Regions from separate parts of the Micromonospora cremea genome, predicted to be linked through region 1. Evidence: riboswitches for the same ligand, from Rfam matches in the RefSeq annotation. Region 1 holds a riboswitch; each other region holds the start of a gene.
The links. A riboswitch is a leader RNA that binds a small molecule or an ion and turns the genes downstream of it on or off. The one in region 1 is predicted to bind cyclic di-AMP.
Positions count from the first base shown of each region.

Region 2: it holds a riboswitch for cyclic di-AMP, as region 1 does, so the genes downstream of both, BUS84_RS33615 (C39 family peptidase) here and BUS84_RS25915 (coiled-coil domain-containing protein) in region 1, are expected to answer to the same signal.
Region 3: it holds a riboswitch for cyclic di-AMP, as region 1 does, so the genes downstream of both, BUS84_RS23725 (C40 family peptidase) here and BUS84_RS25915 (coiled-coil domain-containing protein) in region 1, are expected to answer to the same signal.
Region 4: it holds a riboswitch for cyclic di-AMP, as region 1 does, so the genes downstream of both, BUS84_RS05550 (LysM peptidoglycan-binding domain-containing protein) here and BUS84_RS25915 (coiled-coil domain-containing protein) in region 1, are expected to answer to the same signal.

Region 1 covers NZ_FSQT01000002.1:2,671,259-2,678,593, reverse strand. The annotation lists gene BUS84_RS25940 (hypothetical protein) at 1-216, opposite strand, end outside; gene BUS84_RS25935 (heavy-metal-associated domain-containing protein) at 232-441, opposite strand; gene BUS84_RS25930 (metal-sensitive transcriptional regulator) at 593-889, shown strand; gene BUS84_RS25925 (heavy metal translocating P-type ATPase) at 939-2,900, opposite strand; gene BUS84_RS25920 (YibE/F family protein) at 3,353-4,729, shown strand; cyclic di-AMP (ydaO/yuaA leader) riboswitch at 4,896-5,026, shown strand; gene BUS84_RS25915 (coiled-coil domain-containing protein) at 5,031-6,050, shown strand; gene BUS84_RS25910 (carbonic anhydrase) at 6,106-6,810, opposite strand; gene BUS84_RS25905 (helix-turn-helix transcriptional regulator) at 7,012-7,335, shown strand, end outside.
Region 2 covers NZ_FSQT01000002.1:4,284,831-4,292,165, reverse strand. The annotation lists gene BUS84_RS33625 (alpha/beta fold hydrolase) at 1-204, opposite strand, end outside; gene BUS84_RS33620 (hypothetical protein) at 379-1,395, shown strand; gene BUS84_RS33615 (C39 family peptidase) at 1,464-2,312, opposite strand; cyclic di-AMP (ydaO/yuaA leader) riboswitch at 2,538-2,679, opposite strand; gene BUS84_RS33610 (hypothetical protein) at 2,966-3,736, opposite strand; gene BUS84_RS33605 (hypothetical protein) at 3,861-4,274, opposite strand; gene BUS84_RS33600 (acyltransferase family protein) at 4,376-5,623, opposite strand; gene BUS84_RS33595 (glycosyltransferase family 2 protein) at 5,926-7,098, shown strand; gene pseI (pseudaminic acid synthase) at 7,232-7,335, shown strand, end outside.
Region 3 covers NZ_FSQT01000002.1:2,211,935-2,217,871, forward strand. The annotation lists gene BUS84_RS23715 (C40 family peptidase) at 1-889, shown strand, start outside; gene BUS84_RS23720 (N-acetylmuramoyl-L-alanine amidase) at 952-2,943, opposite strand; cyclic di-AMP (ydaO/yuaA leader) riboswitch at 3,168-3,304, shown strand; gene BUS84_RS23725 (C40 family peptidase) at 3,317-4,357, shown strand; gene dcd (dCTP deaminase) at 4,436-5,014, opposite strand; gene BUS84_RS23735 (pyridoxamine 5'-phosphate oxidase family protein) at 5,114-5,671, shown strand; tRNA gene BUS84_RS23740 (tRNA-Gly) at 5,906-5,937, shown strand, end outside.
Region 4 covers NZ_FSQT01000001.1:1,252,807-1,260,141, reverse strand. The annotation lists gene dinB (DNA polymerase IV) at 1-1,165, shown strand, start outside; gene BUS84_RS05555 (hypothetical protein) at 1,277-1,636, shown strand; gene BUS84_RS05550 (LysM peptidoglycan-binding domain-containing protein) at 1,704-2,372, opposite strand; cyclic di-AMP (ydaO/yuaA leader) riboswitch at 2,373-2,544, opposite strand; gene BUS84_RS05545 (ThuA domain-containing protein) at 2,711-3,373, opposite strand; gene BUS84_RS05540 (ArsR/SmtB family transcription factor) at 3,488-3,823, shown strand; gene BUS84_RS05535 (nitroreductase family protein) at 3,820-4,512, shown strand; gene htpG (molecular chaperone HtpG) at 4,587-6,503, opposite strand; gene BUS84_RS05525 (SDR family oxidoreductase) at 6,665-7,335, shown strand, end outside.

The DNA of each region.
Region 1 (7,335 bases):
GCCGCGGTCGGCGACGAGCAGGCCGCCAGGAAGCCGGTCGGCCGACTCGTCGTGCTCCCCCTGGCCGGCCGGGCCCGGCTGGTGGGCCGCGCCGTCGTCGTGCCGACTCTCGGCGACCGGGGCGGCGGGACCGGCCACCTGCCCGATCCCGTACGCCGCGCCGAAGACCGCCGCGAGGCCCAGGGCGAATCCGCCCAGTCTGGTAACCGTGTTCATGGCGAAGCCTCTCGATCAGGCGTCGACGAGGTCGTAGCCGGCCTCGTCGACGGCGGCCCGGACAACCTCCACGTCCAGCGGCTGGTCGCTGCTGACGGTGACCCGGCCGGTGGCCAGGTCGACCTGAACGTCGCGCACGCCGGCGATGGCGCCGACCTCGGCGCTGACCGAGCTGACGCAGTGACCGCAGGTCATGCCCTGCACCTGGTACGTCGTGTTGACCATCGAACCGTCTCCCTCCGCCACCTCCGAGCATATACCCCCCTGGGGTAATTCGAAGGCGGACATCTGTCTTGTCCTGTACCGCTACCCCGTGGGGGTATCCGACAGGAAGGGACACTACCATACCCCCCAGGGGTAGGCTATCCTTGTCGCCATGACCGCACCCACTCCGATCCGCGGATACACCGCCAGCAAGGACCAGCTGCTCGCGCGGCTCCGCCGCGTCGAGGGGCAGGTCCGGGGCATCGAGAAGATGGTCGATGAGGACCGCTACTGCATCGACGTGCTCACCCAGATCTCCGCGATCCAGGCCGCCTTGGACAAGGTGGCGCTGGGGCTGCTCGACGGGCATGCCCGGCACTGCATGCACGAGGGCGCGGCCGAGGGCCGGGCCGACGAGATGGCCACCGAGATGATGGCGGCGGTCGGCCGGCTGATGAAGCGCGGCTGAGACCCGAGCCGGCCACGAGCGACGCTCGCCCGGCCCGACGGACGCGCCGTCAGTCGGGCTCCGGGTCGAGGCGTACCCCCCGCAGCAACTGGGCGTTGAGCGCCACCACGATGGTGGACGCGGACATCAGCACCGCGGCCAATGCCGGGCTCAACGCCACCCCGGCCCACGCCAGCACCCCGGCCGCCAGTGGCAGCGCCACCACGTTGTAGCCCGCCGCCCAGGCCAGGTTCTGCCGCATCTTCCCGTATGAAGCCCGGGAGAGCCGGACCACGGCACCGACCCCGCGCGGGTCCGACGAGGCCAGCACCACCCCGGCGGACTCGATCGCCACATCGGTGCCCGCGCCGATCGCGATGCCGACGTCGGCGCGCGCCAACGCCGCCGCGTCGTTCACCCCGTCGCCGACCATCGCCACGGTCAACCCCCGCCGCTGAAGCTCGGCCACCCGGCCGTCCTTCTCCGCCGGCAGCACCTCGGCGAAGACCTCGTCGACACCTCGCCGGAACCCCAGGTCGGCGGCGACCGCGTCGGCCACCGGGCGGGCGTCACCGGTGATCATGGCGATGGTGCGGACGCCCGCGGCGCGCAGCTCGACGATGGCCGCCCGGGCCTCCGGACGTACCTCGTCGGTCAGCGCGAACGCACCGAGCAGGGTGCCCGGCAGCCGCACCAGGTGCAGCACCGCGGCACCCCGCGCCGACCACCGGCCGATCGCCGCATCCAGGTCGGCCGGGAGCGACAGACCCAACTCCCGCAGCAGCGCCGGGCCGCCCACCGCGTACTCCGTACCGTCGACGGTGGCCTGCACCCCGCGGCCCGGCAGCGATCGGAACCCGGCGGCCGGGGCCCGGCCGACGCTCCCGGCCGCCGCCACGATCGCCCGGGCCAGCGGATGCTCGCTGTCGGACTCCACGCCGGACGCGATCCGCAGCAGCTCGTCCCGCTCGACGCCGGGTGCCGTCACCAGATCGGTGACCACGTGCTCGCCCCGGGTCAGGGTGCCGGTCTTGTCGAACAGCACCGCGTCGACGGTCCGCATCCGCTCCAGCGCCAAACGGTCCTTGACCAGGATCCCGGACCGCGCGGCCAACGCGGTGGAGAGCGCGACGACCAGCGGAATGGCCAACCCGAGCGCGTGCGGGCAGGCGATCACCAGGACGGTGACCGTGCGGACCACCGCCTCGTCGGGCTGGCCGAGCACGGTCCAGACCAGCACGGTCACCACGGCGGTGCCGGTGGCCAGGTAGAACAGCGCGGCGGCGAACCGGTCGGCCAGCAACTGGGCCCGCCCGCCGGATCGCTGCGCCTGCGCGACCATCCGCTGGATGCCAGCGAGCGCGGTCTCCTCACCCAGCGCCTCGACGCGGACCCGGATCGCCGAGTCGGTGGCGACGGTGCCGGCCACCACCCGGTCCCCTACCGACCGGGCGACCGGACGCGACTCGCCGGTGATCATCGACCCGTCCAGCTCGGCGCCGCCATCGACGATCCGGCCGTCCGCCGGAACGCGCCCACCCGGCCGGACCAGCACCACGTCGTCGACCCGCAGCTCGGTCACCGGCACCGGCTCGACCCGCCCGTCCGCCGCCACCCGCTCGGCATCGTCGGGCAGCAACGCGGCCAGTGCCGCGAGGGCGCCCCTGGCCTGGCCGATGGCCTTCATCTCCTGCCAGTGCCCGAGCAGCATGATGGTGACCAGCGCGGCCAGCTCCCACCAGAAATCCAGGTCGAAGGCGCCCACGCTGGTAGCCAGTGACGCGGCGTAGGCGACGGTGATGGCCATCGCGACCAGCAGCATCATGCCCGGTGCCCGATCGCGGACCTCGCGGACCGCACCGACCAGGAACGGCCAGCCGCCCCACCAGAACACCACCGAGCCGAGCCCGGGCCCGACCCAGGACCGGCCCGGGACGTCCAGCCCGAGGCCGAGCCGGTCCAGCACCAGGTGGCTGGTCAACACCACCGGCACGGTGAGCGCCAGGCAGACCCAGAACCGGCGGCGGAACATGGCGGGATCGTGCCCGGCGTGCTTGTCGTGCCCGCCGTGCTGCTGCGGCCCGCCGTCGGCGTGTGGCTGATGGCCCCCGGGCCCGGCGTGTCGCTGGTCGCCGGCGGGGCGACCGGGGTCGGGCGGTGACGGCGCGGGCATGACTCCAACATGCCGGTCCGGAAACCGCCGCGCGGGCGGTTGGACAACCTCGACACTCCGCCATGACCTGCGTCCCCGGGTCGGGCTGGTTAGCATTCCGACGATGGCCCTCCGGATCCCGCTACGCAGTTGGGCAGAGGTGCCGCCACGATGTGGCGTCGCCTCCCGCCGACCGGGCCGAGCGCTCACCGCCCGTAGTCACGCAGTCGCCAACCAGCGATCCGGCGCGCTCGTCGCCGCTTTCCCGCGGCGGCGGTGAACCGACCGGCCCGCCGGCACGTACCCCGCACCGGATCGTTGGGAGTCTCGCATTGGGTTCCGACCACACCCGTCCCGCTCCGTCCGCCCCGCCCCGGGTGCGACGGATCCTCATCGCGACGGTGGTGCCCCTCTTCGTCGCGACCGTGCTCGCCGCGGTGGTGCTCTGGCCGCGCGACGGGTCACCACAGACCGACGGCGGCGCGAACGTGCCGCGGTACCACGGCACGGTGACCCGGGTGGTGACCGAGCCCTGCCCAGCGACGGCGACGAGCCCCGAGGGCACACCGAGCCTCGGAGACGGGCCGTGTGGCACGGTGGACGTCCGGGTGAAGGACGGGCCGGCCTCCGGCCAGCAGGTCCAGACACCGGTGCCGGCCGGACCCGGCGCGCCCCGGGTCGAGGTCGACGACGAGGTCATCCTGGTTGAGCTGACCGATCCGACCGATCCCACCGCCAGCAGTTGGAACATCGCCGAACACCAGCGCGGCGCGCCGCTGCTGTGGCTGGCGGTGATCTTCGCCGCCGCGATCGTCGCGTTCGGCCGGTGGCGGGGCCTGGCCGCACTGGCCGGGTTGGCCGCCAGCTTCGCCATCCTGCTCACCTTCGTGCTGCCCGGAATCGGCGCCGGCCGGTCACCGCTGCTGGTCGCGGTGGTCGGCGCCGCGCTGATCATGTTCGTGGTGCTCTACCTGACGCACGGGGTCAGCGCCCAGACCTCGGTCGCGGTGCTCGGCACCCTGGGCAGCCTGGTGCTCACCGGCATACTGGCCACCATCGCCACCGCCGGCACCCACCTCACCGGCTTCGGCAGCGAGGACGCCACCACGCTGTCGATGTTCCAGGCCGACGTGGACCTGCACGGTCTGCTGCTCGCCGGGATCATCATCGGCTCGCTCGGGGTGCTCGACGACGTCACGGTCACCCAGGCGGCAACCGTGACCGAACTGGCCAACGCCAACCCCGGGCTGACCCGGTTGCAGCTCTACCGGGCGGCGACCCGGGTCGGCCGGGCGCACATCGCCTCCACCGTCAACACCATCGTGCTGGCGTACGCGGGCGCCTCGTTGCCGCTGCTGCTCCTGCTCACCGCCGACTCCCGACCGATCGGGCAGCTCCTGACCAGCGAGTTCCTCGCGCAGGAGATCGTCCGCAGCGCGGTCGCCACGCTCGGGCTGATCGCCGCCGTACCGCTGACCACCGGGCTGGCCGCGATGGTGACCGCAGCCGGCCGCCAGGACACCGCGCCCGCCGCCGACGCGCCCGCCCCGCGACCCCAGCCCGACCGCGCCGAGGCACTGGCCGCACTGAGCTCCCCACGCACGGGTCGACTCGATCCCACGTCGCCCGACCCGGCGCGGACCACACCCCCATCCACCGCCACCGACCGGTGGCCAGAGCCGAACAGGAGCACGGATACGGCATGGTGACACTCCTCAACGTGACCAGGTGGGGCATCCGCCCTGAGAACCGCGTCACTGGTCACTCAACGCCATGGCGAAATGACGCTTTTGATCGGTATCAGGGCGTAGCTCAGCCGGTCGACTCTCGGGTAACCTCGCTGCCGGTCACCGCCGAAGGCGCGAAGCGGCGCCTGCGGTGCCACCGCCCAATCGCCAACCGGCGAGCCGGGAACCCAGGTACGTGGGGTGAATCCGCGAAAGCGGTAGGGGCCACTTCCGCCCCGAACCCGTCAGCTAACCCGGTCGGCGGTCGACGGAAGGGAACATTGTGACGGCACCCCTACGCCGCTGGTTGACACCCGTGGTGGCCGTGATCGCCGCACTGACCGTGCTCGCCGGGCCCCTCCCGGCGCAGGCCGCCCCGACGACCCCCACACCGTCCGGGCACGAGGAGGACGGCGAGCCCCAGCTGCTCAACGACGTGATCGAGCAGACCAACCGCAAGTACTCCGCGGCCAAGTCCAAACTGGACAAGTCGAAGAAGAAGCAGCTGCAGCTGGCGCTGGAGGTCGAGCGGGCCAAGGCCGACCTGGATGCACTGGCGCCGCAGGTCGGGCAGATCGCCGCCCAGTCGTACCGCACCGGCCGGATCGGCCCGATGGCGATGCTGCTGGAGAGCGAAGCCCCTGACTCGTTCGTCCAGCGCGCCGCCGCGCTCGATGAGATGAACATGGTCAACGAGAAGAAGCTCGCCGAGGTCAACACGGTGAAGGCCCGCGCCGAGCAGGCCAAGCTGGCCCTCGACGCGGAGGTCCGCGAGCAGCAGAAGCAGACCGCCCTGATGGCGAAGGAGAAGCGCGACGCGGACAAGGCGCTCGCCCTGGTTGGCGGCAAGGGCTTCACCGGCGGGCTGGTGTCGGCCACCTCGCCGGTCGCCCGGCTCGGCCCCGGACGGACCGCCGACGGTGACTGGAAGTCCGAGTCCTGCAGCGAGAACGACCCCACCACCTCGGGCTGCGTCACCCCGCGCACGCTGCACGCGTACAAGGAGGTCAAGCGGGCCGGCTTCAACCGGTTCGTGGGCTGCTACCGCTCCGGCGGGCCGTGGGAGCACCCGAAGGGCCGCGCCTGTGACTGGTCCTTGCAGAAGAGCGGCTTCAGCCCGTGGCACAACGAGGACACCCGGACGTACGGCAACAACGTGGCCGCGTTCCTCATCCGCAACGCCGACCGGCTCGGCATCTACTACGTGATCTGGAACCGGCAGATCTGGTTCCCTGCGACCGGCTGGAAGTCGTACAGCGGGCCCTCGAACCACACGGACCACGTGCACATGTCGCTGCTCTGATCCCGCGATCTCCGTCGAGGGCCGTTCCGCGTCACGCGGGGCGGCCCTCGTCGTGTCAGGCGGCGGGCGTGCTGGCGCCGGTCGGTACGTCGAGCGTCGCGGCCGGCACGGCGGCCACCGGACGCACCATCCCGGCGGCGAGGCGGTACGACACCCCCACCACCGCGCACCGCCCCTGCGCCACCTCGGCGGCCAGCACGGGCGACTGCCCGAGCAGCGCCTCGACGGTCTGCGCGATGTGGATGTCGACGATGCCGTCGATGTCGTCGACCCCCTCGGCGGCGGCCCGACGCAGGCTGGGCAGCACCGCGTCGACCACTGCGCGCAGGTGCCCCTGGGGCGGTGTGCCGGTGGCGGCCGACTCCCGGGCCGCCTGTACCGCACCGCACGAGTCGTGGCCGAGCACCACCACCAAAGGGGTGCCGAGCACGGTCACCGCGTACTCCACGCTGCCCAGGACCTCCGGGCCGGTGGTGTGCCCCGCGGTGCGGACCACGAACAGGTCACCCAGCCCACGATCAAAGATGATCTCGGCGGCCAACCGGGAGTCGGAGCAGCCGACGACCACCGCGAACGGATGCTGCCCGTCAGCCACCGCCGCGCGGTGCCCGGCGTCCTGATTGGGATGGCGCGGGGTGCCGTTGACGAAGCGGCGGTTGCCGGCAGCCAGTTCGGCGTACGCCTGGGCCGGATCGGCCGGCACCCGGTCCGGGGTCCGCTGCGGACCCGGCTGGCCGCCGGGTGTACCGGGACGGCTCATCCCCGCACCTCTCCTCCACGCGTTTGACCTGCTCAGCCGACTCTTCAGCGGGGCGGCGGCGGGCGCTGACTCGGGCTCCACGGTCACACGCACCGCAAGATGCGTCAAGATATGCGTGATATAGATTTCATACGTTGCCCCTGGGCCGGTGCTCCGGCGACGCTCCGAGGGCGCGGCGGCAACCGGAGAGGCGGACCCACGATGGCGAGCACAGCGACGGCGGCTGGCGACAGCGGCGGCCGGAACTGGACATTCCTCACCAACCACGGGCACGTTCTGCTCGCCATCGCCCGCGACCCCACCGCGCGGCTGCGCGACGTGGCGGCCGAGGTCGGCGTGACCGAGCGGGCCGCGCAGGCGATCGTCGCCGACCTGGAGGCCGGCGGCTACCTGCAGCGCACCCGGGTCGGACGGCGCAACGAGTACACCCTCAACCCGGCCGGCCATTTCCGGCACCCCGCCGAGGCCGACCGCCAGGTCGGCGATCTGCTCGCGCTCTTCGCCGAGACACCCGCCGAGGAGACC
Region 2 (7,335 bases), 1.6 Mb from region 1:
CCGCTCGGCGAAGCCAGCGAACGAGTACGACGGCAGCGGCGCCGACCAGCCGTGACCGGCGAGGTCCGGTGCGAGCCACCGCCCCGGCCAGTGCTGCTCCAGCAGCGGCGCCCAGGGCAGCCAGACGTCGCCGGTCGCCCCCATTCCGTGCAGCAGCAGCAGGACCGGCCCGCGGCCGGCTTGACCACCCGATTCATCCACCACGGCCGCAGTCTCCCACGGTTCGGCGACGGGTACGAGAGTCCCGGTCGGCGGCACGCGGGGGGACACCGATCGATGGAGATCCACTGTAGAGTTCGCCGCCTGGAAGGGCAGAGTCATCTGTCGATCCCTTGGGGAGAGGAGTCCACCGAGCTCACGAGGCAACGATCAGCACTGGTGGCGGCCCTGGCGGCCGTCGCACTCGGCTCGGCGCCCAGTGCCCCCGCGCTCGCCACCACCCCGAGCGTCCCCGCATCGGGTGCCGACGTGGTGGCGGCGGCCGATCGCGTCCTGCGGGTCTACAACAACAACATCGAGAACCTGGTGGTGAACAACTCCGACGGGACCTGCACCCGGATCTCCGGGCCGGACCACCTGACCTCGATCCTGGTCGACGACGCCGGCCGCACCGGCACCAGTGGCGTGGTGGCACCGGACATCCTGATCGTCCAGCAGGTGCGCGGCACCGGCCAGGCCGAGGCGTACGCCGATCAACTGTCGGCCAAGTTCGGCTACCCGGCGGGCACCTACCGGGCGATCGTGGCCTGGAGTGACCCGGAGCCGTGGGGCAGCACGCACAAGTGCAGCTCGCAGTCGCTGGGCGACCTCAAGAAGAAGCAGACCAACGGGATCATCTGGAACACCAGGACCCTCAGCCTCGCCGCCGGCGACATCTCGAAGTACTGGAGCGCGGGCTGGCTCAAGCCGGGCACGGCGTACTCCAACGGCGCCGGGTGCACGCTGTACAAGCCGCCGAACAGCGACCCGGACAGCACCGACTACTACAAGTGGAAGCGCAGCAGCGCCATCGCGGCCCGGTTCACCATCAAGGCGACCGGCACCAGCGTGTTCGCCGCGACCATGCACCTGCCCGAGGAGAACCGGCAGAACGCCTGCGCCGGCGACGGCGACCGGGGCATCGCCAACACCGGCATCCACCTCGGTGCGGACGCGACCAGCCTGTTGAACGCCTCCACGATCCGCATCGTGGGGATCGACGCGAACCGCACCGGCATCGCGCCGAGCACGTTGAGCGGGTACGGCATGACCGGCTACGGATCGAAGGCCACCAGCGGCTCCAGCAAGATCGACTACCTCTTCGTGGAGGGCAGCGTGCAACCGTCCAGCATCGACCACACGGTCAGCGGGACGAAGTCGAACCACCTCGCGCTGTACGGCTTCATCGGCTACTGACCGCACGGAGAAACGCCGCGGGCGCCGGCCCCTTGTGGGGGACGGCGCCCGCGGCGGCTGCGCCCGGGTCAGGCGGAGTAGCCCCGAGTGGCGATCCAGTTCGCCAGGTCGATCGTGGTGATCCAGTACGACGGGTCGGCGGCGTTCGCCGAGTCGGCGATCCGCACGGTCCGGCCGTTGTCCTTGTAGCCCACCACGGCGATGTAGTGCCCGCCGCCGTAGGAGTGCCAGCCACCATCGGTGTCGGTGGCGTCGCCGACGACGTTGGCCACCACGCCGCGGCCGGCGGTGATCGCCGCGACCACGTCGGCCTGGAGCTGGTCCATCTGGGCCGGGCTGGGCGTGCCGGCGAACATCCGGGTCCGGTACGGGGAGCCCTTCACCTCGGCGTTGAGCACCCGGGTGGTGTCCAGGGCCGAGTTGGTGCCCATCTCGGTGGTGCCCAGCTCGCCGCCGAGCTCGTCCTGGGTGCGGTCGATACCGGTGGCGCTGAGCGCGTTGCGGGTAGCCGCGGGTCCACAGTTGTAGTACGTGTTCTGCGCCTGGTAGTCGTAGTCGAGCACCTTGGTCGCGGGCGGCTTCGGCGGGGCCGGCTTACGGGTCAGATCCGGGTTGCCGCTGGCCTTGGCGGCGGGCGACGCGGCGCTGGCCGTCGGGGCGGCGGTGCTCGGCGAGGTGCTGGCCGAGGGGTCCGCGACGCGCGCCTCGCCGCGGGACGCGATGGTGTCGCTACGCATCTCGGCGACCGTGGTCGCGGTGTGCTGGCTGGCCGGGGCGTCGTCGGCGCCGGCGATCAGGGCGCCGGTGGTGGTCGCGAGCGCCAAGGCCGCGGCGGAGGCGGCGACGATCTGGTAGGGGCGCTCGGTGGCGAGACGACGGAGCTGACGCTTCAGGGTGTGCTTCACGGGGTCCTCCACGGATGGGGGGGAGAGCGGCACACCGGGCCGGACCGATATCCGGGCAGGCGCCAGCGCGCGGACCGTGGTCCGCGGGTGGTGAACCGCTCAGGGGATTGCCCGGCGTGGCCGGGTGGGAGAGGCGGTGACCCGGGGGTCAGCTCACCGGACGGATGAGCGGGGGCACCGCGGCGCCGTGGAGGCAGGGGAACAACCGAGGAGTGGAGAGGTGCTGCACGAGGATGGAACTCCTTCCGACACCGCCTACCGGGTTAGCTGACGGATTCGGGCGGGAAGATCGCCCTACCGCGGGCCGTGGCTCGCGGATTCACCCCGGACTTACTGATGGGTCCCCGGTTCGTTGATCACGATTGAGCGGGTCGGCGCGGCGTCGCCTCTTGCGATCGGTTACCGCACCGGACGGGACGACACTACTGGCCTGTTCAATCCCTGCCAAGCCAGGTTCACCTGCGTAAACCTGAAATCGAGCGCTAATTTCTGCGCGTATTGCCACTGACGTGACTCGATGGGACAACCGGTTACGGCGGCGATGCTGGGCGACAAGCGGACAGGCCGTCGACAACGGCACGGCATTCGCGGGGAAAATTCGTCCGAACGCGACGTGCGCCCGATTTCCCGCCGGTGTGACCGGGCTCACCCGCCAATTCGGAAGGTCAGCCCACGCGGGCCGGACGCCAGCGCGTCGCGGCTGCCGGACGGAACGCCGCCGTCACCGTCCGGCGGGCCGGCGCCAGGTTCGGCCGCAGCCGGGCCGCCGCCGCGTACGCCTCCTCGGCGAGGACGCGGGCCGACTCGGCGGCCAGCTCCGCGTCGCGCCAGGCCGACCGTTCCCGCCCGGCGGCCGCCCGGTAGTCGGCGAGCCTCGCGTCCCGCACCGCCCGACTGAGCAGCACCTCCTGCTCGACCGGGTGCCGGCGGGGATCCCAACCGTGCCGATGCGTGAACACGTCACCGAGCTGCCGCATGGACAGGTCCCCGCGCCAGTGCGCCGCCATCGCCGCGCGGTGCAGGTAGCGCTCCCGGCCGGCGTACTCGGCGGGGGTGCGCGGGGTACGCGGGGTGGGCAGCGCCCCGGCGCCGGCGAACCGACGGGCGGCGGTGTCCGCCTCGTCGTACGCGGCCCACGCCCGCTCCACCTGCTCCTGAGCGGCCAGCCAGTCGGCGCGCCGTCGACGGGCGGTCTGCGCCGCGCCCGCCGCGGCGACGGCCACCTCCTCGGCGTACCGCCGCAGGTCGGCGGCCTCGGCCGCGGCGGCCTCCCGGGCGGTGGGCGCCGCGGGGGTCGGGTCGACGGCCGGCTGGTCCCGCTCCGGGCGGGCGACCAGCACGGTGAGCACGGTCAGCGCCAGCAGGAACAGTGCCGACCAGATGGCGGCGGCCTGGGGCACTTCGGTCAGGAACTGGTAGAAGACGACGGTCTCCATGGTCGGCACCTCGGGGTGAGAGCTGTGCGATGGGAACCGCACGGTCGTGGCGGAGCCACGGATCGGCGGCGTGCGGAGCTGACGGCTCGACAGGCGCGGCGGGAGGGACGCTCGTCCCGGTGGCTCAGCGCGCGGGTGGGGCCCGGGGCGCTCGGCTGGCGCGGCCGTCGGTGCGGGGCAGCGGGTCGGCCCCGGCGTCGCGCACCCGGGTCGCGCCGGTCGGAGCAGCGGGGACGACGGTCAGCACGCCGGGCGGCACCGGCTGCGGGTCGGCCGACCATTCCGTGGACGCCGTCTCGGCGGCCCACTCAGCGGTCGCGTGCTCCGCGTCATCCACCGCGGCGGACCGGCACGACGGCGCGAGCGGACCGGGGGTGAACGCCGACGGCGCGGCGGCCGGCGCCACCGACGACGCGGCCGAGGCCGGGGCCTGACCGGCGCCGAGCGCCAGGGCGGCGACGACGGCGAAGCTGGCCAGCACGCGTGCCGCCCAGCGCGCCACCCACCACAGCGGACAGGTGAGCGCGGCCGGAAGCACGTTCCCACGCTACCGCCGCGGCCGATCGAGCGCATCGGTGCCGGGCGTGTCGACCCACGCCGCGCCGATCGCGCCAAGCCCGCTGACCAGGGTGGACGGTGTCAGCGCGAGTCGGCGTACGTCGATCGCTCGCCCGCCCGCCCGGCCGTGCGGGCTCCGGCGTTGCCGGCCTCGGTGCCGCCGGCTTCGGCGTTGTCGACCTCGGTGTTGCGGGCCTCGGTGCCGCCGGCGCGCTGCCGGGGGACGACCGCCGGTCGGGCCGGGCGGCGCGGGGCGAGCCGGCGCATCATCGGGGTTTCGACAAAGCGGTGCAGCAGCCCGGCGAGGACCAGGTTGACCAGCAGGAAGCCGAGCACCACCGCAGGGCCGCGCCAACCGCCGAACCCGGTCCCCCAGTCCCCGGTCCAGCGCAGCACGGTCGTCATCACCAGGACGTGCACCAGGTAGAAGGCGAAGGAGACCTCACCGAGCCAGACCAGTGGGCGGGAACGCCACGGCGAGGGCCGGCCCCGCACGTCCGCGTCCGCCGCCGCGGTGATCACCAGCAGGTACGCCACCGCGAGCAGCGTCGTCCACAACTCGGCGCGGATCCACTGCACGGCGGCAACCCAGGTAGCCACGAAGATGACGCTGGCTCCGGTCAGCCCGGGGCCGCGCCACCGGCCCCGGCGCATCAGCTCGGCCGCCACCGCACCCAACCAGAATTCCAGCGAACGCGCCGGCGGAAAGATCTGGGTGAACCACCAGCGGCTGACCTCCGGCACCAGTTGCTGGGCCGGCCAGAGCGCGAGGATCAGCAGCGGCAGGGCGATGACCAGCGTCCAGAGCAGCGCCGGTCGTGTCCGGCGCAGCAGCGGCAGGGCCAACGGCAGGCAGAGGTAGAAGAAGAACTCGCAGGACAGCGACCAGCTCACCGTGTTGATGCTGTAGAACCAGCCCGGCCGGGGGTCCCAGGCCTGCAGCAGCAGCAGGTTCTCCAGCGCGGCGGCCGGCGGCACCGGGTCGGCGAACCACCAGGCGACCAGCAGCGCCGCCGCCCACAGCACCAGGTGGTTCGGATATATCTTGGCGATCCGACGCCGCCAGAAGGTCCGCCGGGAGTCGCCGGGACGGGCCGACCAGACCAACACGAATCCACTGAGGACGAAGAAGAACTGCACCCCGGACAGGCCGAGGGCGAACAGCCCGTCGATCACGGCCTTGTAGTCGGGCTCGGCGATGATCCGCATGGTGGCGGCGTGGAAGCCGAAGACCAGCAACGCGGCGATCCAGCGCAGCCCGGTCAACGAGGGCAGCCGGGCCGCGGCGGGTGCGTGCCGGGCCGCCGACACAGCGGCGGTGCTGGTCATGCCGGGATCCCGACGCTCCGCAGGGTCACCAGCACGTACCTCTCCTCCCCGGCGCGGCTGCGGACGGCGCGCGACGGCAACGCCCACGACGGCCCGGCAGGGCCGCACCGGGGCACACTACTACCGGGTCACTACCGGGTGAACCGGACGTGTCTCACCGGTGACGGACGCGCAACGGGCCGGCTCCGCGCGCAGGTCGGCGGGCGGCGTTAACCTGCCGCTCCGCGCAAGTTCAGGGATTCCACCTCCTTGCGCCACGCCAGGTTCCGGGGCCGGCCACCCGGGCCGTCGAAGGTGGCGGGGTGGTCAATGAGCCGACGCACGCGCCGCTGCTGAGCATCGTCGTGCCCGTGTACGGCGTCGAGGCGTACCTGTACCAGTGCCTCGAGTCGATCCGGGCCGACATTCCGGCGGGCGAGTCGGACGCGGTCGAGCTGATCGCCGTCGATGACGCCTCCCCGGACGGCTGCGGGGCGATGCTGCGCTCGTACGCCGCCGGCCGCGACGGCGTCCGCGTCGTGCACCTGAGCAGCAACGTGGGTCTGGGTCTGGCCCGCAACGCCGGCCTCGACGTGGCCACCGGCCGGTACGTCTGGTTCGTCGACAGCGACGACTGGCTGCCACCGGGCACCATCTCGGCGGTGCTGGACCGGCTGCGCCAGCACCAGCCCGACGTGCTGATGCTGGATCACCTGCGGGTGCAGGAGGACGGCCGGCGGGAGGTCGACGCGAGCAGTCACCTGCTGCGCGGGATGCCGGCCGTGGCCCGCCTCACCGACCAGCCGCAGCTGCTGCGCGTCCAGCACACGGCGTGGAACAAGGTGGTCCGCCGGGCCTTCCTGGACGAGCTGGAGCTGCGGTTCTTTCCCGGCTGGTACGAGGACATCCCGTTCAGCCACCCGCTGCTGATCGGCGCGGAGAAGATCTCCGTGCTGAACCGGGTGTGCTACCTGTACCGGCAGGGTCGGCAGGGCGCCATCACCTCCACCCGCAGCGGTCGGCACTTCGACGCGTTCGGGCAGTACGAGCGGCTGATGGACTGGGTCCGCCGGCGGCACCCGGACGAGGGGTTGCAGGCCGAGCTCTTCCAGCTGATGATCAGCCACTACCTGGTGGTGGTCGGCAACGACGACCGCCTGCACCCGCACCTGCGGCGGGCGTTCTTCGACCGCGTCGTCGAGCACTACCGCCGCTACCTGCCCACCGGCGGCTACCCGATGCCCGCGGGCGTGACCGGGCTGAAGCACCGGCTGGTCGGGCGCGGCGACTACCGGGCGTACTCGGCGCTGCGCCAGGCGCACCGGGTTGCGGGCCGGCTGCGGCGGCCGGGCTCGGCGGGCGGCGCCGGATCGGTCGCCGCCGACGAGGAACCCGGCCGACCGGCCGGCGGTGCGACGGGCACCGGCGACGGGCACGCCGGCGGCGACGTGGCACCGACCCGGCCCGACGCGCTGGCCGCGGGCCGCCTGCCGTGACCGCCCGCACCGCACACCACGCCGGGAGCCGGGTCGGCTCCCGGCGCCCTGGTTTTCCAGGTCCTCCGCCCGCCGGGTGGACGACGACAGCACCACCGCACTCCGGTGCGGACGTACCTGAGCAGAGGTCGGAATGACGGCGACAATCAAGATCGGACCGCACGCGGTCGGTGCCGGCGAGCGGCCCTTCGTGGTCGCCGAGATGTCCGGTAACCACAACGGCGACCTGGACCGGGC
Region 3 (5,937 bases), 460 kb from region 1:
GCTCTCCGCGCCCGTGCAGGCCGCGCCCACGGTCGACGAGATCGAGGCGCAGATCGACAAGCAGTGGGAGCAGTTGGAGCCCACCATCGAGCAGTACAACAAGGTGCGGTCGCAGCTGAAGGCCAACCGGAAGAAGTCGTCCGAACTGCAGAAGAAGATCGAGCCGCTGGCGCTGCAGAGCGAGCTGGCGCTCAACCGGGTCGGTGACCTCGCCTCCCGCTACTACATGTCGGGTCCCTCCCACGACATCGGCGCGCTGCTGGTCAGCGCCAAGCCGGACACGCTCACCGAGCAGCTCACCGTTCTCGACCGGCTGGCCGCGCGGGAGCGCAAGGAGGTCGAGGGCGTGCTGGCCGTACGGGCCAAGTACGACGGCCAGAAGCAGAAGCTGGACGCGCTGATCGCCACCCAGACCAAGCAGCAGAACGAGCTGGCGGCGAAGAAGAAGCAGATCGACGGCGAGATCAAGCGCCTCGAGGCGTCCCTGCCGAAGACCACGGTCAAGACCGAGGGCTGCCCGACCATCAACGGCGTGGTCAGCGCGGCGGCCCGCACCGCGATCCGGACCGCCTGCGGCAAGATCGGCAAGCCGTACGTCTGGGGCGCCACCGGCCCGAACTCGTTCGACTGCTCGGGCCTGACCCAGTACGCCTACAAGGCGGCGGGGATCAGCCTGACCCACCACACGGGTGACCAGTGGCACGAGGGCAAGGCCATCTCCCGGGCCGATGCCCGCCCCGGTGACCTGGTCTTCTTCTTCAGCGACCTGCACCATGTCGGCCTGTACCTGGGTAACGACAAGATGGTGCACGCGCCGCGCGCCGGTAAACCGGTGCAGGTGGCCAGCATCAACTACATGCCGGTCGCCGGGTTCCGCAGACCCGGCTGATCCAGCAGGCACGACGAGGGCCCCCGGTCGAACGACCGGGGGCCCTCGTGCCGTTCAGCGGTTCAGCCGGGTGCGCCCACCGGGGACGGCAGGAGCTGCACGTCGGCGGGGTCGACGTACATGATCCGGTGGCCGAACTGGATCTGCGCGTACCGGTTCTGGCTGCGGATGACCGTCCAGTCGCCCGGCGACGAGCCGTCGAACGTGGTGGCCTTGTAGTACTCGCCCGGCAGCACCGCGCCGACGGCGTACCGCTGGCCGGCCGACAGCGTGTACTGGAGCGGCGAGATCGGCTGGTAGGGCACTCCGGCCGGGTACGCCGCCTCCTCGGGGTACGCCCGCCCGTACAACGGGATGGTGGCCCGCCCGGGCTTCGGGGTGGCCACCACGCCGACGGTCCAGCTGGCGGTCGGCGCGGACGCCGGGTTGTGGAACCAGGCCCGCTGCCCGAGATACCAGATCGCCGTCCAGTCACCCTGCCGGCCGGCGAGGGCGTACGTCTGGCCGGCGGACGCCCGGGCCCCGTGGTCCGACACGGCCATCGTGTTCGGGGTGCCATCGGGGCGCAGTGCGATGTCGTTGACCAGTGGCGCGTCCGCGGACGGCGCGCTGCGCAGCACCACCGCCGATGAGCCGCGCGGTGCGCACGGCACGCCGGAGGTGACGCAGCCGGTGAACGCGGGCTGGTTGGTGGCGTAGTCCGGGTCGATCCTGACCAGCCCGCTGGCGGGGATGCCGGTGTCCAGCCGCGGCGCGTGCAGCAGGTTGAAGTAGTGCGTCCAGTCCCAGTACGGGCCCGGGTCCCAGTGCATCCCGGGCACGTTCGCCGCGACGGTGCCAGGCACGTTGTCGTGGCCGATGATGTGCTGGCGGTCCAGAGGGATACCCAGCCGCTGGGCGAGGTGCCGGACCAGTTTGGCGGAGGTCCGGTACATCGCCTCGGTGTACCAGGTGCCCTGCGCGGCGAAGCCCTCGTGTTCCAGCCCGATCGACTTGGCGTCGACGTACCAGTTGCCGGCGTGCCAGGCGACGTCCTTGGTCTTCACGTGCTGGGCGATGTGCCCGTCCACCGAGCGCAGCGAGTAGTGCCAGCTCACGTAGGTGGGGTCTTGGACGAGTTGCAGCGTGGTCGCCCAGCTCGCCTCGGTGTCGTGGATGACGATGTACTCGATCTTCTGCCGGCCGGGTCGGTCGGAGAGGTCGTGGTTGCCGTAGTCCCCGGCGCCGAACGCCTCGTACGGCGCCGGGATCCACTCGCAGGAGATGGTGCGGGGGCACTCCAGCCCGTCCGGGCGGGCGAGCCGGCGCAGTCCCAGCCGGTCCAGCCAGGAACGCTGGGGTTGGATCGCCCGGGCCGCCAGCGTGATCCGCTGGCCGTCGTCGGTCACCCGGGACTCGCCGGCGCCGATGGTGGTGAACACCTCGTCGGCGAAGGCGGCCGCGGCGTCCGCGCTGTCCGCGCCGGCGTAGCGGGCCACCGCGCCGTACCAGGCTGCCGGGTCGGTGTCGGCGCCCACCGGAGCGCCGATCTCCCGCTGGTACGCGGCCAGCAGTGCCGCGCCGCCACGGATGTTGACGCTCGCGTCGGTACGCAGTGACTCGGGATCGGCGCCGGTCAGCGCGGCGGCGGCGTCAACGGTCTGCAACGCGGCGGCGGGTGGCGCGGGCTCCTCGGCCGGTCGGGGCGCCAACGCCCGGGCGGGGCGGGAGTCGTCGCCGCGCGGGTCTTCGGTGCCGGCGTCGTGGTGGCCGCGCCCGGGTAGGGCGACCACGTGCCGGGCGTCGGTCAGGTGCATCGGGCCGTAGCCGCCGCTGGTGCTCGGTGTGCCGGCGTTGCTGTCCCAGCGCGATTCCAGATAGGAGACACCGAGCAGCACGTCGGCCGGCACGCCGTACTCGGTCGCCGCGGCGGCGTACTGCTGCTGGCGGTCGGCGGTGGGTGCGGCCGCGGCTGGGCCGGCGGGTAGTGGTACCGCGGTCGCGGCGGCGACCACGGCGGCGGCGAGCAGTGCGCGCGCCGGCCGGTGAACAGGGTTGGACGGTGCATCGACCACCCTAGATCTGACGGGCGAAGGTGAGGTCACCTTCACCCCGCCCGGAGCGCGCGTCAATACCTTTCCTGCTACCGATGTTCGTGGAAGGAAACCTCCAGCTGTGGTCGTCGCCCCCGGCAATCGGTACGGAGTGTCACGGCCCCACCGGTTGCGGATCGGTAACGGCCGTCTCTACTCTGGTCATTCGTCGGGCCGACAGCAGCTCCGCCCACCCGGGCGGTAACGGACCGACACCGCCGAGTCGCTTCCGAGCGAGCCGGGGACCCAGGTTTTCCGGGGTGAATCCGCAGCCACTGCGGTAGGGCGTCCACCTTCCCGCCCGAACCCGTCAGCTAACCCGGTAGGCGGTCAGGAAGAAGGAGTACGGAACCCGGTGGCTCACCATGCCCCGCGGCCGTCGTCCGAGCGGTCGGCGTCAGCCGGCCCGACGTCGATCGTGCCGCGCCCACGCTGGTCCCGCTTCACCACCGCCCTCGCCGCCCTGGTCGGCGTTGCCGTCGTCCTGACGGGCAGCGCCACGGCGGCCCACGCCGACCCGTCCGTCGCCGAGATCGAGCGCCAGATCGACGCCGACTGGAACAAGCTCGAACCGATCATCGAACGGCACAACGCCGCCCGGACCGACCTGGCCGCGAAGCGCAAGCAGGCCGACGCGCTGGCCGCCCGGATCGCCCCGCTGGAGCGCCAGGTCGACGCCGCGATGGACAAGGTCAGCTCCCTGGCTGTCCGCGCGTACAAGGGCGAGAACGTCTCCACCGTCAACGCCGTGCTGGGCAGCCGGTCGCCCAGCGAGGTGGTCGGGCAGCTCGAGATGCTCGACCGGTTCGCGCACGACCAGCAGCAGGACGTGCGGCAGGTGTCCGACCTGCGTGACGAGCTGGCCCGGCAGAAGGCGCCACTGGACGAGATGGTGGCCCAGCTGACCCGGACCGAGGCCCAGCTGGCGGCCAAGAAGAAGCAGATCAACGACGAGATCGACCGCCTGCAGAAGCTGCGTCTCAAGGTCTACGGCAACGGTGGCGGCGGCCCGCTGCGTCCGGCCCCGTGCCCGGCCAGCTACCCCGGCGGTGGTGCCGGCGTGGCCGTCAAGTTCGCCTGCGCGCAGATCGGCAAACCCTACGTGTGGGGCGCCGAGGGCCCGAACTCGTACGACTGCTCCGGGCTGATGCTGGCCGCCTGGGCCAAGGCCGGGGTGTCACTGCCGCACAACGCCGCCCAGCAGAGCCGGGTGACCAAGGACGTCAGCAGGGCCGACCTGCGCGCCGGCGACCTGGTCTTCTACTACAGCGACATCCACCACGTCGGCATGTACGTCGGCGGTGGCTGGGTCGTGCACGCCTCGCAGGCCGGTCAACCGATCAAGATGAAGAAGGTCGACGACGGCCCCATCCACAGCTACGGCCGCCCAGGCTGAGATGTAAGGAGGGGCCCCTTCTCGTATAGGAGGGGCCCCTCCTTGACATCCGGCGGGCGCAATGCCCGACGGGTGGCTTCAGCGGGTCGGCCAGGTGCGCCAGTGCTGCCAGGCGCGGCTCGGTGTCGGCCCGCGCTGCCCCTGGTAGCGCGAGCCGTAGACCGCCGAGCCGTACGGGTGCTCGGCCGGAGAGGAGAGCCGGAAGATGCAGAGCTGCCCGATCTTCATGCCCGGCCAGAGGGTGATCGGCAGGTTCGCCACGTTGGACAGCTCCAGCGTCACGTGCCCGGAGAAGCCCGGGTCGATGAAGCCGGCGGTGGAATGCGTGAGCAGGCCCAGCCGGCCCAGGCTCGACTTGCCCTCCAGTCGGCCGGCAAGCTCGTTGCCGAGCGAGATCACCTCCAGCGTCGAGGCGAGCACGAACTCCCCCGGGTGCAGCACGAACGGCTCGCCGTCGGGCACCTCGACGACCGACGTGAGGTCGTCCTGCTGCATCGCCGGGTCGATGTGGGTGTAGAGATGGTTGTTGAAGACCCGGAACAGCCGGTCGAGTCGTACGTCGATGCTGGACGGTTGGACCAGGGTGGGCTCGAACGGCTCCAGGCCCAGCGTGCCGGCCTTGATCTCGGAGACCAGGTCGCGGTCGGAGAGCAGCATCGGACCACCATAGCGGCGTTGTGGGCGACAGCCAGATCCGGTGCCGGTGACCAGCGCGTCGAGGTCGCTGGTCGTACATTTGTTCGATAGAATACCGGCATGGCTTCCTGGTCCGAATTCGCCGCCGACGAGCCCCGACTCGCCGACGGGATCCGCGTTCTCCTCCAGCAGTACGGGCCGGGCTTCGGCTACCTGGCCACGGTCCGCGCCGACGGCGGGCCGCGGGTCCATCCGGTCTCCCCGGTCATCACCGACGAGGGTCTCTTCTGCTTCATTCTCGACTCGCCGAAGCGCCGCGACCTCGAACGCGACGGCCGTTACGCGCTGCACTCGTTCCCGCCGGAGGAGAGCGACGACGAGGCGTACGTGGCGGGGCGCGCCTGGCCGGTGACCGATCCGGCCCAGGTGGCCCGGCTGGCGCAGAGCGCGCGGGCTGCCCCGCAGGTCGACTGGCGGCTGTTCGAGTTCACCGTCGACGTGGCGATGCTGGCTCGCCGCGAGCACCACGGCGCCGGTTTCCCCGGTGGCGCGCCGGGTGGGCCGGCCGTTCAGGTCTGGCTCGACCCGCACGCTCCGCCCGCGGCGGCCGGGCCGTCCTCCGTACCGCAGACCCGCCCGGCCCGCCGCAGCCGTGACGTCCAGCGCTCGGCCGCCTGACCGCGGCCCACGATCCGGTCCTGGGGAAAGACGCCGGTGCCGGCCCCGTCGTGACGGGGCCGGCACCGGTGGTACGCGGGAGCTACGCCGCGCGGTACGCGTTCCACGCGGTCAGCATGCGGCTGGCCTGCCCGGGGTGAGTGGTCCCTGCGGCGCGGCCGGGTGGTGAGCCCGGCGCACCGTGGGGGCACCTGGGTGCACCGGCTGGGTGACTCAGGTACAGTGGTGCCGCTTGCGGGTGTAGTTCAATGGCAGAACATCAGCTT
Region 4 (7,335 bases), on a different contig from region 1:
GCACGCCGACCTGGACGCCTTCTACGCGTCGGTCGAGCAACGCGACGATCCACGCCTGCGGGGGCGGCCGGTGATCGTCGGCGGCGGTGTGGTTTTGGCGGCCAGCTACGAGGCGAAGGCGCGGGGCGTACGCAGCGCGATGGGCGGCCAGCAGGCGCGCCGGCTCTGCCCGGACGCGATCGTGGTGCCGCCTCGGATGTCGGCGTACACGGCGGCCAGCCGGGCGGTGTTCGAGATCTTCCGGCAGACCACCCCGCTGGTCGAGGGGCTCTCCATCGACGAGGCGTTCCTGGACGTGGGCGGCCTGCGCCGGCTGGCCGGGCCGCCGGCCGACATCGCCGAGCGGCTGCGCCGGGAGGTCCGCGAACGGGTCCGCCTGCCCATCACGGTCGGCGTGGCCCGGACGAAGTTCCTGGCGAAGGTGGCCAGCGGGGTGGCGAAGCCGGACGGGCTGCTGGTCGTCGCGCCCGACGCCGAGCTGGCGTTCCTGCACCCGCTGCCGGTGGAACGGCTCTGGGGCGTCGGCCCGATCACCGCCGCGAAGCTGCGGGAACGACGGATCCGTACCGTCGGCGAGGTGGCCCGGCTCGGCGAGGCGGCGCTGGTGTCACTGCTCGGCGCCGGCGCCGGCCGGCACCTGCACGCCCTGGCGCACAACCGCGACCCTCGGGCGGTGCAGGTCGGCCGCCGGCGCGGCTCGATGGGCGCGCAGCACGCGCTGAGCCGGACGCCACACGCACCGGCGGAGCTGGACGCCGTCCTGGCCGGCCTGGTCGACCGGGTCACCCGGCGGATGCGGGCGGCCGGGCGGTCCGGGCGCACGGTGGTGCTGCGGCTGCGCTTCGGCGACTACACCCGGGCGACCCGCTCCCACACCATCGGCAAGGCGACCGCGGACACCACGCCGCTGCTGGCCGCCGCGCGGACGCTGCTGCGGGTCGCCCTGCCCGAGATCGGCCGGCGGGGCGTCACGCTGATCGGCGTGTCGGTCGGCAACCTGGACGACAACCCGGTCCAGCCGGAGCTGCCGTTCCACCACGACCCGGGGGCCGAGCTGGACGCCGCGGTGGACGCGGTCCGCGACCGGTTCGGATCGGCGGCGCTCACCCGCGCGGTGCTGCTCGGCCGGGATCCAGGCGTCGAGATGCCGCTGCTGCCGGACTGACCGCACCGGGTGGCGGCGTGGCGGCTGCGCCGGACATCACAGGCCGCGAGGGTTTAGCGATTACCTGAGCGGTGACGTAATGAAGATTCAGCCTTACCAGGGGGGACCACCATGTCCGACGACACCAGCAACCGTCCGAGCCGGCGCGAGCAGCGTCCCGGCGACGTGACCGACCCGCTGCTCTGGCAGCTCGCGATCGACGTGCTCAGCGCCCACGAGCCGGACGAGGACGGCGCCTGCCACAACCTGCTCTGTGCCGGCCAGCCGTGGCCGTGCGCGGCCCGCCGCTCCGCTGAACAGTCACTGCGGCTGGCCCGTGGTGCGGCCGACACACCGTCCACAGTCAGTCCGGAGCGGGGCGAGGACGCCGCCGACCGCGCTGACCGGCCCGGTGACGGCGTTCCGGCCGCGCGCCGCGCCTGGTCCGGGTCGGTGCCGGCGCGTCCCGATGCTGCCGCGTCGGCCGCCTGACGCCCACCCCTCCTCGACACGCCCGCGGGCGCCCGACCGGAATCCGGTCGGGCGCCCGCGGCGTGCGTCAGAGGGCGAGCCGCTGACCCGGGAAGATCAGACCGGGATCCGCGCCGATCAGCTGACGGTTGCGCTCGTACAGGGCCTGCCAGCCGCCGGCCACCTGATGGGCGTGGGCGATCTCCGACAGGGTGTCGCCCGGCTTGACCAGGTACGCCCCGCTGCCCGAAGAGGGCGCGCTGCGCTCGTGGTTGCGGGTCGCCGGCTGCTCGCCGCGCGACGACCGCTGCTGCGGCTTCGACGTCGAGTCGGACTTCGAGGTGGACTTCGACGACGACTTCGTCGAGGACTTCGCGGTGGAGCCGCCCGACGAGCCGCCCTTCTTGCCGCACGTCGGCCAGGCGCCGATGCCCTGCCCGTCGAGCACCTTCTCGGCGATCGCGATCTGCTCGCCGCGGCTGGCCAGGTCGGCGCGGGCGGCGTACTTCTTGCCGCCGTAGCCGGCCCAGGTGCTCTGCGAGAACTGCAACCCGCCGTAGTAGCCGTTGCCGGTGTTGATGTGCCAGTTGCCGCTGGACTCGCACTGGGCGATCGCGTCCCAGTTGACCCCGGCCTGGGCCGGGGCGGCCGGGCCGAAGAGGGCGACGGCCCCGGTGACCGCGCCGACGGCGAGGGTGCCGACGGCGACGCGGCGGGTGGTGACCCGTCGATGACGGGGCGTGTATTCAGATGCCATGTGAGCTTCCTCCACGCCGGCGAGGTGAGCTGTCGGGTTCGGGCCGAGGAGCCCGGCCGCGCGGTGGCGGCTTCACCCCGAGGTGACGTGCACCGAGGAACGTTGGGTCCCCCGCTCCTGCCCGGGTGACTGGGTTCCGACGACCGGGGGCAGGATTTGGCGTTGCCGGTCGCGGTGTCCGCATTGGCGAACCCGACCGACGTTAGGCACGGTTGGTGACGGTCGCCCACCCCCTGTGAACTTCTTCACCGGGGCACGCGGGACGACCCGCGCAGCGGTTGCGGGTGTCCCGAGACTGTGCAGTGACCACGATGGACCGTTTCCGATCGGGTCGGATTTCAGGCGTCGCGCCGGAGCCAGGCCACGATGCGGCCCAGCAGCTCCACGTGCGCCGGCGACTCGTACGACCGGACGTCATGGCCGAGTGCGTTGTAGACGGCCCGGCCATCCCCTACCGTGCGCGCCCAGATCAGCGGGTGGATGGCGCCGCCTTCCTCGTGGACGTAGAGAGGCTCGATCTTCGCGTCGGCGATCAACTCCAGGTCGGTGTAGCGCTCGTCGTAGACCTCGAAGTCACCGAGCCCCTCGGTGAGCGGATGCGCGACGCCGGAGCGGCGGATCAGGCTCGGGCCGATCGGCGGGTGGTAGGTCCGGCCGGGGTCCCAGGCGGCGCCGATCGTGGATCGCCAGCTCGGCAGCCGGGGAAACGCGATGGTGGCGCTGTGGGTGGCGAGCAGACTGCCGCCGCGGGCCAGGAAGGCGTCGAGGATGCGCGCGAAGTCCTCGTCCTCGGAAATCGGGGTCGAGCGGTTGGCGCTCGCGTTGACCACCAGCAGGCGGGTGCCGTCGAGTGCGGCGTCGAGCTGGCCGACGGAGGTCACGGTCGCCACCGGGTCGGTGTCGCCGATCAGGCTGGCGATCTTGGCGCTGGTCTCGGCCAATGGGTGCCAGGGATCGGCGTGCGGGCCTTCGCCGCTGAAGATGACGGTGTCGACGGACATGACGCTGCTCCGTTCGTGATCGTGGGCTGCGTTACTCGCCGGCCGAGCCGGCGCTCGCCGGACCTTCGTTTCGATGATTCCCGAAATCCCGAAATGAAAGCTAGCATGGTGTCCATGAGAGCCCTGCATCATCCCGATCTCGCCTCGGTCGACCTGGCCACGCTGCTCGGCGCCCTCGCGGACCCGGTGCGCCTGAGCGTCGTACGGCAGCTGGCCCGGGCCGGTGGCGTCGTCTGCGGAAAGTTCGAGGCGTTGTCCGAGGTCAGCATGTCGACGCTCTCGCACCATCTGAAGGTCCTGCGAGAGGCCGGCGTCCTCCGCGTCACGCCGAACGGCAGTTTCCGCCGTCACGAATTGCGCGCCGACGAGATCAATGAGCGGTTTCCCGGTGTCCTTCCCGCGATCACTGCGAACCTTGAGATTCCCCAGCGCACGGGAGCACCGGCATGACCGACTCGAGATCTACCCGGCCCGACGCGACGGGCACGCTCGGCCTGAGCGCCGACGAGGTCCTGACCACGACGCGCGCCGTCCGGAAGCGTCTCGACCTGCGACGCCCGGTCCCCCGGGACGTCATCGAGGACTGCCTCCGGATCGCCCTGCAGGCACCCAGTGGCCGGAACAGGCAGCGCTGGGACTTCATCTTCGTCGAGGACCAGGAGACCCGCGCCGCCGTCGCGCGGCTGTGGCGGCTTGGCCTGATGGCCCCACCACCCGCCTCCGGGAGCGCCGGTCCCGCCTTCAGCCGGATGGACTTCGCCTCCGCGCAGTGGGGTCGCATCGCCGGCAGCCTGCAACACCTCGCGGACCACCTGCACGAGGCTCCGCTGCTGCTCATTCCGTGTCTGCGCGTCGAGTCACGCGCGGAGCTCGACAGCGTTCGCGGACAGGCGGGGGCCTGGGGTTCGGTCATACCAGCGTTCTGGAGCTTCATGCTGGCCGCCCGGGAGCGCGGGCTGGGCACCGCGTGGACCACGAGCCATCTCAGCTACGAGCGGGAGATGGCCGACCTGCTCGACATCCCCTACGACACCGTCGTGCAGGTGGCCCTCACCCCGGTGGCCTACACCCTCGGCACGGACTTCAAGCCCGGGCCCCGCGCGGACGCCGGAGCTTTCGCTCATTGGGATCGCTGGTAGCAGGTGCCACGGCTCGGGCCCGGCCGGCGGGGGCCCGCTGAGCGGGCGGCCCGCCGGCCGGAGGGGTCCGTCGGTCAGAGGCTGCGCGCCAGCCGGTCGGCCAGCGCCCGGGTGAAGCGGGCCGGGTCGGCCAGCTCGCCACCCTCGGCGAGCACCGCCAGGCCGTACAGCAGCTCGGCCGTCTCGGTCAGCGCCTCGGAGCCCCCGCTCTGCTCGTGGGCCTTGCGCAGCCCGGCGACCAGCGGGTGACCGGGATTGATCTCCAGGATCCGCTTCGCCGACGGGACCTCGTGCCCCATCGCCCGGTACATCTTCTCCAGGGTCGGGGTGAGATCGTGCGCGTCACCGACGACGCAGGCCGGTGAGGTGGTCAGGCGCGACGACAGGCGGACCTCCCGGACGCTGTCGGCCAGGGTCGTGCCGAGCCAGTCGAGCAGCGCGGCGAATTCCTGTCGCTGCTGCTCGCGCTCGGTCTCGGCCTGCTGCTTCTCCTCGTCGGTGTCCAGGTCGACCTCGCCCTTGGCGATCGAGCGCAGCGGGCGGCCGTCGTACTGGCCGACCCGCTCGACCCACACCTCGTCGACCGGGTCGGTGAGCAGCAGCACCTCGTGGCCCTTGGCCCGGAACGCCTCCAGGTGCGGGGAGTTCTCGATGGTGGCCCGGGAGTCGCCGGTGGCGTACCAGATGTCGCTCTGGCCGTCCTTCATCCGTGCCACGTAGCCGGCCAGGTCGGTCGGCTCGGCCGGGTCGTGGGTGGAGGCCGCCGACAGGATCTCCAGCAGGGTGTCGCGGTTGTCGGTGTCGTCGATCAGCCCCTCCTTGACCACCGCGCCGAACTCCGTCCAGAAGGTGCGGTAGCGCTCGGGGTGGTTGGCCTTGAGGTCCCGGACCGTGGCGAGGACCTTGCGGACCAGCCGGCGGCGGACGATCTGGATCTGCCGGTCCTGCTGGAGGATCTCCCGGGAGATGTTCAGCGACAGGTCGTGCGCGTCGACCACACCCTTGACGAAGCGCAGGTAGGTGGGGACCAGCGCCTCGCAGTCGTCCATGATGAACACGCGCTTGACGTAGAGCTGGACGCCACGGCGGCCCTGCGGGGCGAACATGTCCAGCGGGGCGTGGCTGGGCAGGAACAGCAGCGCCTCGTACTCGAAGGTGCCCTCGCCCTTCATGTGCACGACCTCGAGCGGGTCGGCCCAGTCGTGGCTGACGTGCTTGTAGAACTCGTGGTACTCGGTGGCGTCGACCTCGTCGCGGGGCCGCGCCCAGAGCGCCTTCATCGAGTTGAGCGTCTGCACCTCGCTGGTGGCGGCTGCTTCGTCGGCGCCGGGGCGCTCGACGCGCATCCGGATCGGCCAGGCGATGAAGTCGGAGTACCGCTTGACGATCTCCCGGATGGTCCAGTCGGCGGTGTAGTCGTGCAGGTTGTCCTCGGTGTCGGCCGGCTTGAGGTGCAGGGTCACCGTGGTGCCCTGCGGTGCCTCGTCGACGGTCTCGATCGAGTACGTGCCCTCGCCGGTGGACTCCCAGCGGGTGCCGCCGGTCTCGCCGGCCTTACGGGTCAGCAGGGTGACCCGGTCGGCGACCATGAACGCGGCGTAGAAGCCGACACCGAACTGGCCGATCAGATCCTGCGAGGCACGGGCGTCGGCGGACTCGCGCAGCTGGCGCAGCAGCTCGGCGGTGCCCGACTTGGCGATGGTGCCGATCAGCCGGATCACCTCGTCGCGGGTCATCCCGATGCCGTTGTCCCGCACGGTCAGGGTGCGGGCGTCCCGGTCGACCTCGATGGCGACGTGCAGGTCGTTGGTGTCGGCGACGAGGTCCTTGTCGACCAGGGTCGCCAGCCGCAGCTTGTCCAGCGCGTCGGACGCGTTCGAGATGAGTTCCCGCAGGAAGACATCCTTGTTCGAATAGATCGAGTGGACGACCAACTGGAGGAGCTGACGCGCCTCGGCCTGGAATTCCAACGTCTCGGCCTGGTTGCTCACACCGTCTCCCTTCTCGGCTCATGCGGAGGTTCGCGGAAAGGATACGAGCCGTCACCGGCCGGGTCGTGGGCGCGTCCGGGTCGTATTCCCGATCCGGGCGTGGCGCCGCCGTGAGGTAGCTGACTTTGGTTATCGTAAGTCAGCCCGATAGCCTGGCTCCCATGAAGATCGCTGGAAGTACCGCTCTCGTCACCGGCGCCAACCGCGGCTTCGGCCGGCACCTGGCCGCCGAACTCCTCTCCCGCGGCGCGACCGTCTACGCCGGCGCCCGCAACCCGGACAGCGTCGACCTGCCCGGCGTGACGCCGGTCCGGCTGGACATCACCGACCCCGCCTCGGTGGCCGCCGCCGCCGAGCTGGCCGGCGACGTGAACCTGCTGGTCAACAACGCCGGCATCGATCTCGGAACCGACCTGATGGAAGGCGACCTGGACCTCGTCCGGCTCGAGCTGGAGACCCACTACATCGGCAACCTGTCGATGATCCGGGCGTTCGCCCCGGTCATCGTGGGCAACGGCGGCGGAACGATCCTCAACGTGCTCTCCGCCCTGTCCTGGGTGAACTTCCCGAGGCACGGGGCGTACGGCGCCGCCAAGTCGGCCGAGTGGGCGATGACCAACGCGCTGCGCCTCCAGCTCGCCGAGCGGGGCATCCGGGTCGCCGGCCTGCACGTCGGCTACATGGACACCGACATGGCCGCGGCGGTCACCGCCCCGAAGTCCGATCCAGCGGCGATCGCCCGGATCGGGGTGGACGGCATCGAGGCCGACGCGTACGAGATCGTGACCGACGAGACCAGCCGGCAGGTGCAGGCGGGCCTCTCCGGCGGCGT